DNA from 2 places in the Thalassospira sp. UBA4513 genome. Region 1 is predicted to be linked to the other one. Evidence: predicted binding sites of a transcription regulator. Region 1 holds the regulator's gene; the other holds the start of a gene.
What was found. The regulator LexA, encoded in region 1, represses DNA repair genes until DNA is damaged. The targets are predictions, from matches to a motif close to ATGTTCTANTTTGGTTC.

Region 1 (3,372 bases):
CAGTTTCTTGGGCGATAGTGCGCTTTCAATTGGCGATCAGATCCGCGCGAACGCACGTCTCTTTCCCTTGCGCGCACCTGCGGTTCCCGGCGACCCGGATTTTTCACGTAATCTCTATTTCAGCAATATTGCCGCATCCGGCTTTGTCTTTGGACGACAGTTCGAAGTTCTGGAAAATCAAAAAGACATAAACAACAATATTTTACTGGTCGGTATTGAAAGGGCGCGTCAATATATCTCAGCCGTCATCAGCGATGAAATGACTGGCCCTGAAACCGGCATTGCCAAGGCGCTGATCATTGGCGAACGCGGTGAAGTCTCCCCGGATATTGCCGATAACCTTCGCAAATCCGGGCTTGCGCATTTGTTGGCGATTTCCGGTCTGCATATGGGATTGCTGTGCGGGACGGTGTTTTTCCTGATCCGGTTCGGGTTGGCCGCCATTCCATCAATTGCCTTGCGCTATCCGATCAAGAAATGGGCAGCGATGGCGGCCATGCTGGCGGGGCTTGTCTATCTTGGATTATCCGGGGCGACCATCCCGACCCAGCGCGCCTTTGTCATGTTGCTTGTGGTTTGGCTGGCACTCCTGCTGGATCGCCGTGCCATATCGCTGCGCCTTGTGGGCGTGGCCGCGATCATTGTTTTGATCCTTCGGCCTGATGCGGCGCTTGGCGCCAGTTTCCAGCTCTCCTTTGCCGCCGTTGGCGCACTTGTTGCGTTTTATGACGGGCCGGGGCGGCGCTGGCTGGATCGGCAGGGGATGCTGTCCTGGTATGAGCGTGCCGGTCTTTATCTTGCCGGTTTGCTGCTGACCAGTTTGATCGTGACGGCGGTGACTGCGCCCATTATCGGCTATCATTTCGGCCGTATTTCAATGCTCGGCGTACTCGCCAATCTGGTCGCCATTCCGGTCATGGCATTCTGGGTCATGCCCTGGATTGTCGTGACGCTGGCGCTGATCCCGATTGGGTTATCAGGGTTTTCTTTGGCCGCGATGAAGCCCGGATTGACGGTATTGTTGGAAACCGCCGAACTGGTTGCCGCACAGGACTGGGGGCTTTGGTATGTCTCGGGCCTTGATATGCTGGCGGTTGCCTTGGGGCTGTTTGCCTTGGCCTGGATCGTTATCTGGCGCGACAAGGTGATGATCGTGCCGGTCCTTCCGGTGATTTTTGCCGCCATTATCTTTCAGGCACTGCACAAAGAACCCGAAATCCTGATTTCGGGCGACCGCGAAAGCTGGGCTGTTTATGATCCCGATGCCGCTATCCTGCATACCTCATCGCGGCTGAATGACTTTCAAAAAGGCATCTGGATGAGCCGCTTTGGTATTCGCCCCGAACAGGAACCAAGCCGCGTACAGGCCTGCCAGAACGACCCGTGCTCCCTTGGTGTTAGCGCTAACATCGTTCCGTCACGGATCATCGTCGCAAGCCGTATTGCCAATCCGTTTTATGCCTGCCGTAATGCAGATATCATTGTCAGCCTGAAAACCGATCTACCAACCACCTGTCAGGCCTCTGGCGCGCGCGTGATCATCGATGATGACGTTCTGTGGTGGCAGGGCGGTGTTGCGATCAAACTGCCGTCTGAGCCTGGCGAAAAGCCAGAAATCAACACCGTCCGTGCGGAAACTGGCAATTGGCCCTGGATCATCATCGGCGGCAGAGCAGGGCGCTAACAACCTGATCGTACTCAAAACAAAAACGCCCGGGCACAAGCACCGGGCGTTTTTGTTTGTAACTTCGCGCAAGCAATCAGTACTGACGCAGCAGCCCGACCAGACGGCCCTGAATGCGCACGCGATCTGGCGACAGGGCGCGGGTTTCATAGCGTGCGTTGGCCGGTTCCAGCAGAACTTCACCACGTCCGCGTTTCAGGCGCTTAAGCGTGGCTTCGCTGTCATCGACGAGTGCCACCACAATCGTTCCGTCATGGGCCTGTTCACAGCGCTGGATCAGGACGGTATCGCCATCAAGAATGCCGGCATCAATCATCGAATCCCCCGATACTTCAAGGGCATAGTGATCACCGGCACCAAGCAGGGCGGCCGGGACCTGCACCATGGTCGTTTGATCGCGAAGGGCCTCGATCGGTGTACCGGCAGCAATCCGGCCATAGAGCGGCAAACCAACGGATTCCCCGGCTTCCGAGAAGGCGGTTGGCACCGTGGTTGGTCGATGCGCGGCCTTTCGCACACTGGCAAGCGAGGTCACATTGTTTGGCGTTTCCGGGGCGTCATCATCGCTGTTTTCCGGAAGTCTGACGACCTCAAGCGCGCGTGCACGGTGCGCAAGGCGGCGGATAAAGCCGCGTTCCTCGAGGCCTGTGATCAGGCGGTGAATGCCGGATTTGGATTTAAGGTTCAGGGCCTCTTTCATTTCATCGAAAGAGGGCGAAATCCCGTGATCGCGAAGGTAATTGTCTATATAGACCAGCAACTCATATTGCTTGCGCGTCAGCATGTTATTTCCCGAACCTGTAAAAAGAACAAAAAGGATACACAGATGTTCTACTTTAGTTCTTTTCGCGGGTCAAGCGGCTCTGTGCGATTTGACGGAAAAACCGAATAATCGCCGTGATCCTTCAAAAAATATGAATAGTAGGCGGTCCGCAGGGACAGGAAGCTAGTCCGCGACGAAGGTACCCGATTTGCCACCTTCTTTTCGGGTGACCCGCAAATCGGTAATCCTCATACTTTTATCAACCGCCTTGCACATGTCAAAAACCGTGAGTGCTGCGACCGAGGCAGCGGTGAGGGCTTCCATCTCGACACCGGTCTTGCCGGTTGTCTTGCAGGTGGCGGTGATATCGACGGCATCGGCATCGTTGGCCAGTTCGAGATCCACGGTGACAGAAGTCAGGGGCAGGGGATGACAAAGCGGGATCAGGTCAGGGGTCTTTTTCGCCCCCATGATCCCGGCAAGCTGGGCGATGCCAAGAACATCCCCCTTTTTATGGCCGCGCGCCGCAATCAGCTTTGCCGTTTCGGAAGACATCAGAACCCGGGCCTTGGCAATCGCAATGCGTGCGGTTTCTGCCTTGGCCGAAATATCGACCATCACCGCGTTGCCACCGGCATCAATATGGGAAAGCTTGTCTGCCATTGGTTCTGTCCAGTATTGATCAGGCCGCAAGGCCAAGCAGTTTGCGGGTGGCGGTTGCGACGTCGTCCTGGCGCATCAGGCTTTCGCCGATCAGGAAACACTCAGCGCCGACCTTTGCCATACGGGCAAGGTCATCAGGGGTAAACAGGCCGCTTTCGGCCACCAGCAACCGATCATCGCCGACCATGCTTGCCAGTTCCTCGGTCGTGGTGAGCGAGATTTCCATGGTCTTGAGGTTGCGGTTATTAATCCCCACCAAACG
Region 2 (3,372 bases), on a different contig from region 1:
CCCATATCCACAACATAGTCGGCAGCCCGAATGGCGTCCTCGTCATGTTCGACGACAAGGACCGTATTGCCAAGGTCACGCAAGCGTTTCAGCGTTTCAAGCAAGCGGTCGTTGTCGCGCTGATGCAGGCCGATGGATGGTTCATCGAGCACATACAAAACACCTGTCAGGCCCGAACCGATCTGGGACGCCAGCCGGATACGCTGGCTTTCGCCGCCGGAAAGCGTGCCGGATGTGCGGGACATCGATAAGTAATCCAGGCCGACATCGCGCAGGAAACGCAGCCGATCATTGATTTCGCGAAGGATGCGACGCGCAATCTCGGTTTCTTTTGCGTTCAGCTTATCTTCCAGTGCCAGGAACCAGTCGGCGGCCTTGGCAATCGAAAGATCGGTGACCTGCGAAATGTCGCAGCCATCAACCTTTACTGCCAGTGCTTCGGGTTTCAGGCGTTTGCCCGTGCAGGTGGGGCAGTGCGACACCATCTGGTATTTGGACAGTTCATCACGGGCCCACTGGCTGTCGGTTTCACGCCAGCGGCGCGACATGTTGGGAATGACACCTTCAAACGGACGCGACACCTTATAGCTACGTGATCCGTCATCATAGGTCACCGTGACTTCTTCTTCGCCCGATCCATGCAGGATGATGTCCTGTGCTTTCTTGGGCAGTTTTTCCCAAGGGACATTGGTTTTGAAGTCAAAGTGCTTGGCAACCGATTTCAGGGTCTGGAGATAGTATTTCGATGTTGTACTGGCCCAGGGCGCGACGGCACCGTTTTCGAGCGTCTTGCTTTCATCCGGGACGACCAGCATCGGGTCGAATTCCATCTGGGTGCCAAGGCCATCACAGGCCGGGCAGGCACCAAACGGGTTGTTGAATGAGAACAGTCGCGGTTCGATTTCCTCGATGGTAAAGCCGGAAACCGGGCAGGCGAACTTTGCTGAAAAAACAGTGGTTTCGCCGGTTTTGGCATCTTCGGTCAAAACGATGCCGTCGGTAAGTTCAAGCGCGGTTTCAAAGCTGTCTGCCAGACGGGTTGAAATGCCATCCTTGACGATCAGGCGATCAACCACGACTGAAATATCGTGTTTGAGATTCTTGTTCAGTTCCGGTGCTTCGTCGATGTCATACATTTCGCCATCGATCTTGACGCGCTGGAAGCCGCGTGCGCGAAGTTCACGCAGTTCTTTTTTGTATTCACCTTTACGGCCACGCACGATCGGGGCCAGAAGGTAAAGACGCGTACCTTCCTCCATCTCCATGACGCGGTCGACCATTTGCGAAACGGTCTGACTGACAATCGGCAGACCTGTGGCGGGCGAATAGGGGATGCCGACACGCGCCCACAACAGACGCATATAGTCATAAATTTCGGTGACGGTGCCAACGGTCGAACGCGGGTTCTTCGAGGTCGTCTTTTGTTCGATGGAGATGGCTGGTGACAGCCCGTCGATATATTCGACATCGGGCTTTTGCATCAGTTCCAGGAACTGGCGGGCATAGGCCGACAGGCTTTCGACATAGCGGCGCTGACCTTCGGCATAGATGGTATCAAAGGCCAGAGAACTTTTGCCTGATCCCGACAGACCGGTAATCACCACGAGGGAATCGCGCGGCAGTTCAACATCAATGTTCTGAAGGTTGTGTTCTTTCGCACCGCGAACCGAGATTTTCGTCAGCATGTCGGGCCTTTTGTTCCTGAATTGTTCGGAAAGTGTATAGAGGAGCCGTAAGCTATACGCAAGCGCACCCCTGACAGTTCCTGTCAGTATTTGTCAGGAGATCCGCAATTAACAACCCGATGCATGACAGAGCCACGAAAAAGCCCGCCGAACAAGACCGGCGGGCTTCATAAATCCTGTGACCGGAACGGTCAGGTTTTTGATCTGGCTTAGCCTTTGGTAACCGTACGACCGGTTGCACCGAGGTCCTTGAAAGCTTCTTCAAGGCGTGCTGCCATCGACAGCTCAGCTTCGCGGATCCAGACGCGCGGGTCATACTGCTTTTTGTATGGCTGATCGGTTTCCGGGTCGACCTGATACTTGAACGCACGTGCGTTGGCTTCGACATACTCGCCAACCGGGCGGGCATAGGCGAACTGGGTATCGGTATCGATATTCATCTTGAAGCAGCCATAGCTGACAGCTTCTTCGATTTTCTCTTTTTCCGAACCGGAACCGCCATGGAATACGAAGTCGAGCGGGCGATCACCCAGACCGTGCTTTTCGGCCACGTATTTCTGGCTTTCCAGAAGGATCTCCGGGCGAAGCTTCACGTTGCCGGGCTTGTAAACGCCGTGCACGTTGCCAAACGCTGCCGCGACCGAGAAGTGACCAAGCGGCGAGAGACGGCGATAAGCTTCTTCGACTTCTTCCGGGCGGGTGTAAAGGCGCGGATCGATTTCCTCAACCGAGGTATCAAGCTCATGACCGATACCGTCTTCTTCACCACCGGTGACGCCCAGTTCGATCTCAAGGCTCATCTCGATGGCTGACATCCGTTTCAGGAAGGTCTCGCAGGTCGCGAGGTTGTCTTCAACGGATTCTTCGGACAGATCCAGCATATGAGAGCTGTAAAGCGCCTTGCCAGTTTCGGCATAGGCCTTTTCGCTCCATTTCAGCATTTCATCGACCCATGGCACAAACTTGCGGTTTGCGTGGTCGGTATGCATGACAACAGCAACACCATAATGTTCGGCCAGAAGCTGTGCATGACGCGCAGCAGATACGGCGCCGAGAACACGGGCCGCAGCAGCGTCCTTGATGCCCTTGCCGGCAAAGAACTGTGCACCACCATTCGAAAGCTGAATGATAATGTCAGATCCGGCATTTGCAGCAGCTTCAAGGGCTGCGTTCATCGTGCTTGAAGACGTAATATTGACGGCGGGAAGGGCGTAACCGTCCTGCTTGCAGGCAGAAACGAGTTCGCGATAGGCAGCACCGGTAACAACACCGGGTTTAACGGAAGGCATGTGGGTACTCCTCCTGGGGGTCAGAGTAAAAACAGATCAGCAGCAAAATCACCTGAAGACCCTGCATACAAACTGTTACAGAGCCCAATGCATCTTCGAAATGCTGTCTCAGGTCAAGGCTTTCCGTCATAGACTTTCGGAAAATATTGCGTTTGCTCAGGCGTAACTCTCTTGCACGCCCTTGATCCAGCTTTGCGTCACTTTGAACTGATCATCAAACAAAATCATATCGGCCTGATAGCCCGGTGCCAAGCGACCAAGAACATCACCAAGCCCGAGGAACTCCGCTGGATAAAGCGACGCCATGCGAAGCGCTTCATCAAGCCCGATTTCGGCAATTTCCATGCAATTGCGCACAGCTGAAATCATATCAAGGTCCGAACCCGCTAACGTCCCAT

Region 2: the regulator LexA is predicted to act here: its motif matches at 1,696-1,712, upstream of uvrA (excinuclease ABC subunit UvrA).

What each region holds. Positions count from the first base shown of each region.
Region 1 covers NZ_DGMR01000001.1:48,656-52,027, reverse strand. The annotation lists gene B2T33_RS00280 (ComEC/Rec2 family competence protein) at 1-1,684, shown strand, start outside; gene lexA (transcriptional repressor LexA) at 1,761-2,468, opposite strand; gene moaC (cyclic pyranopterin monophosphate synthase MoaC) at 2,631-3,110, opposite strand; gene trpC (indole-3-glycerol phosphate synthase TrpC) at 3,130-3,372, opposite strand, start outside.
Region 2 covers NZ_DGMR01000030.1:4,934-8,305, reverse strand. The annotation lists gene uvrA (excinuclease ABC subunit UvrA) at 1-1,685, opposite strand, end outside; gene fbaA (class II fructose-bisphosphate aldolase) at 1,895-2,974, opposite strand; gene nagA (N-acetylglucosamine-6-phosphate deacetylase) at 3,131-3,372, opposite strand, start outside.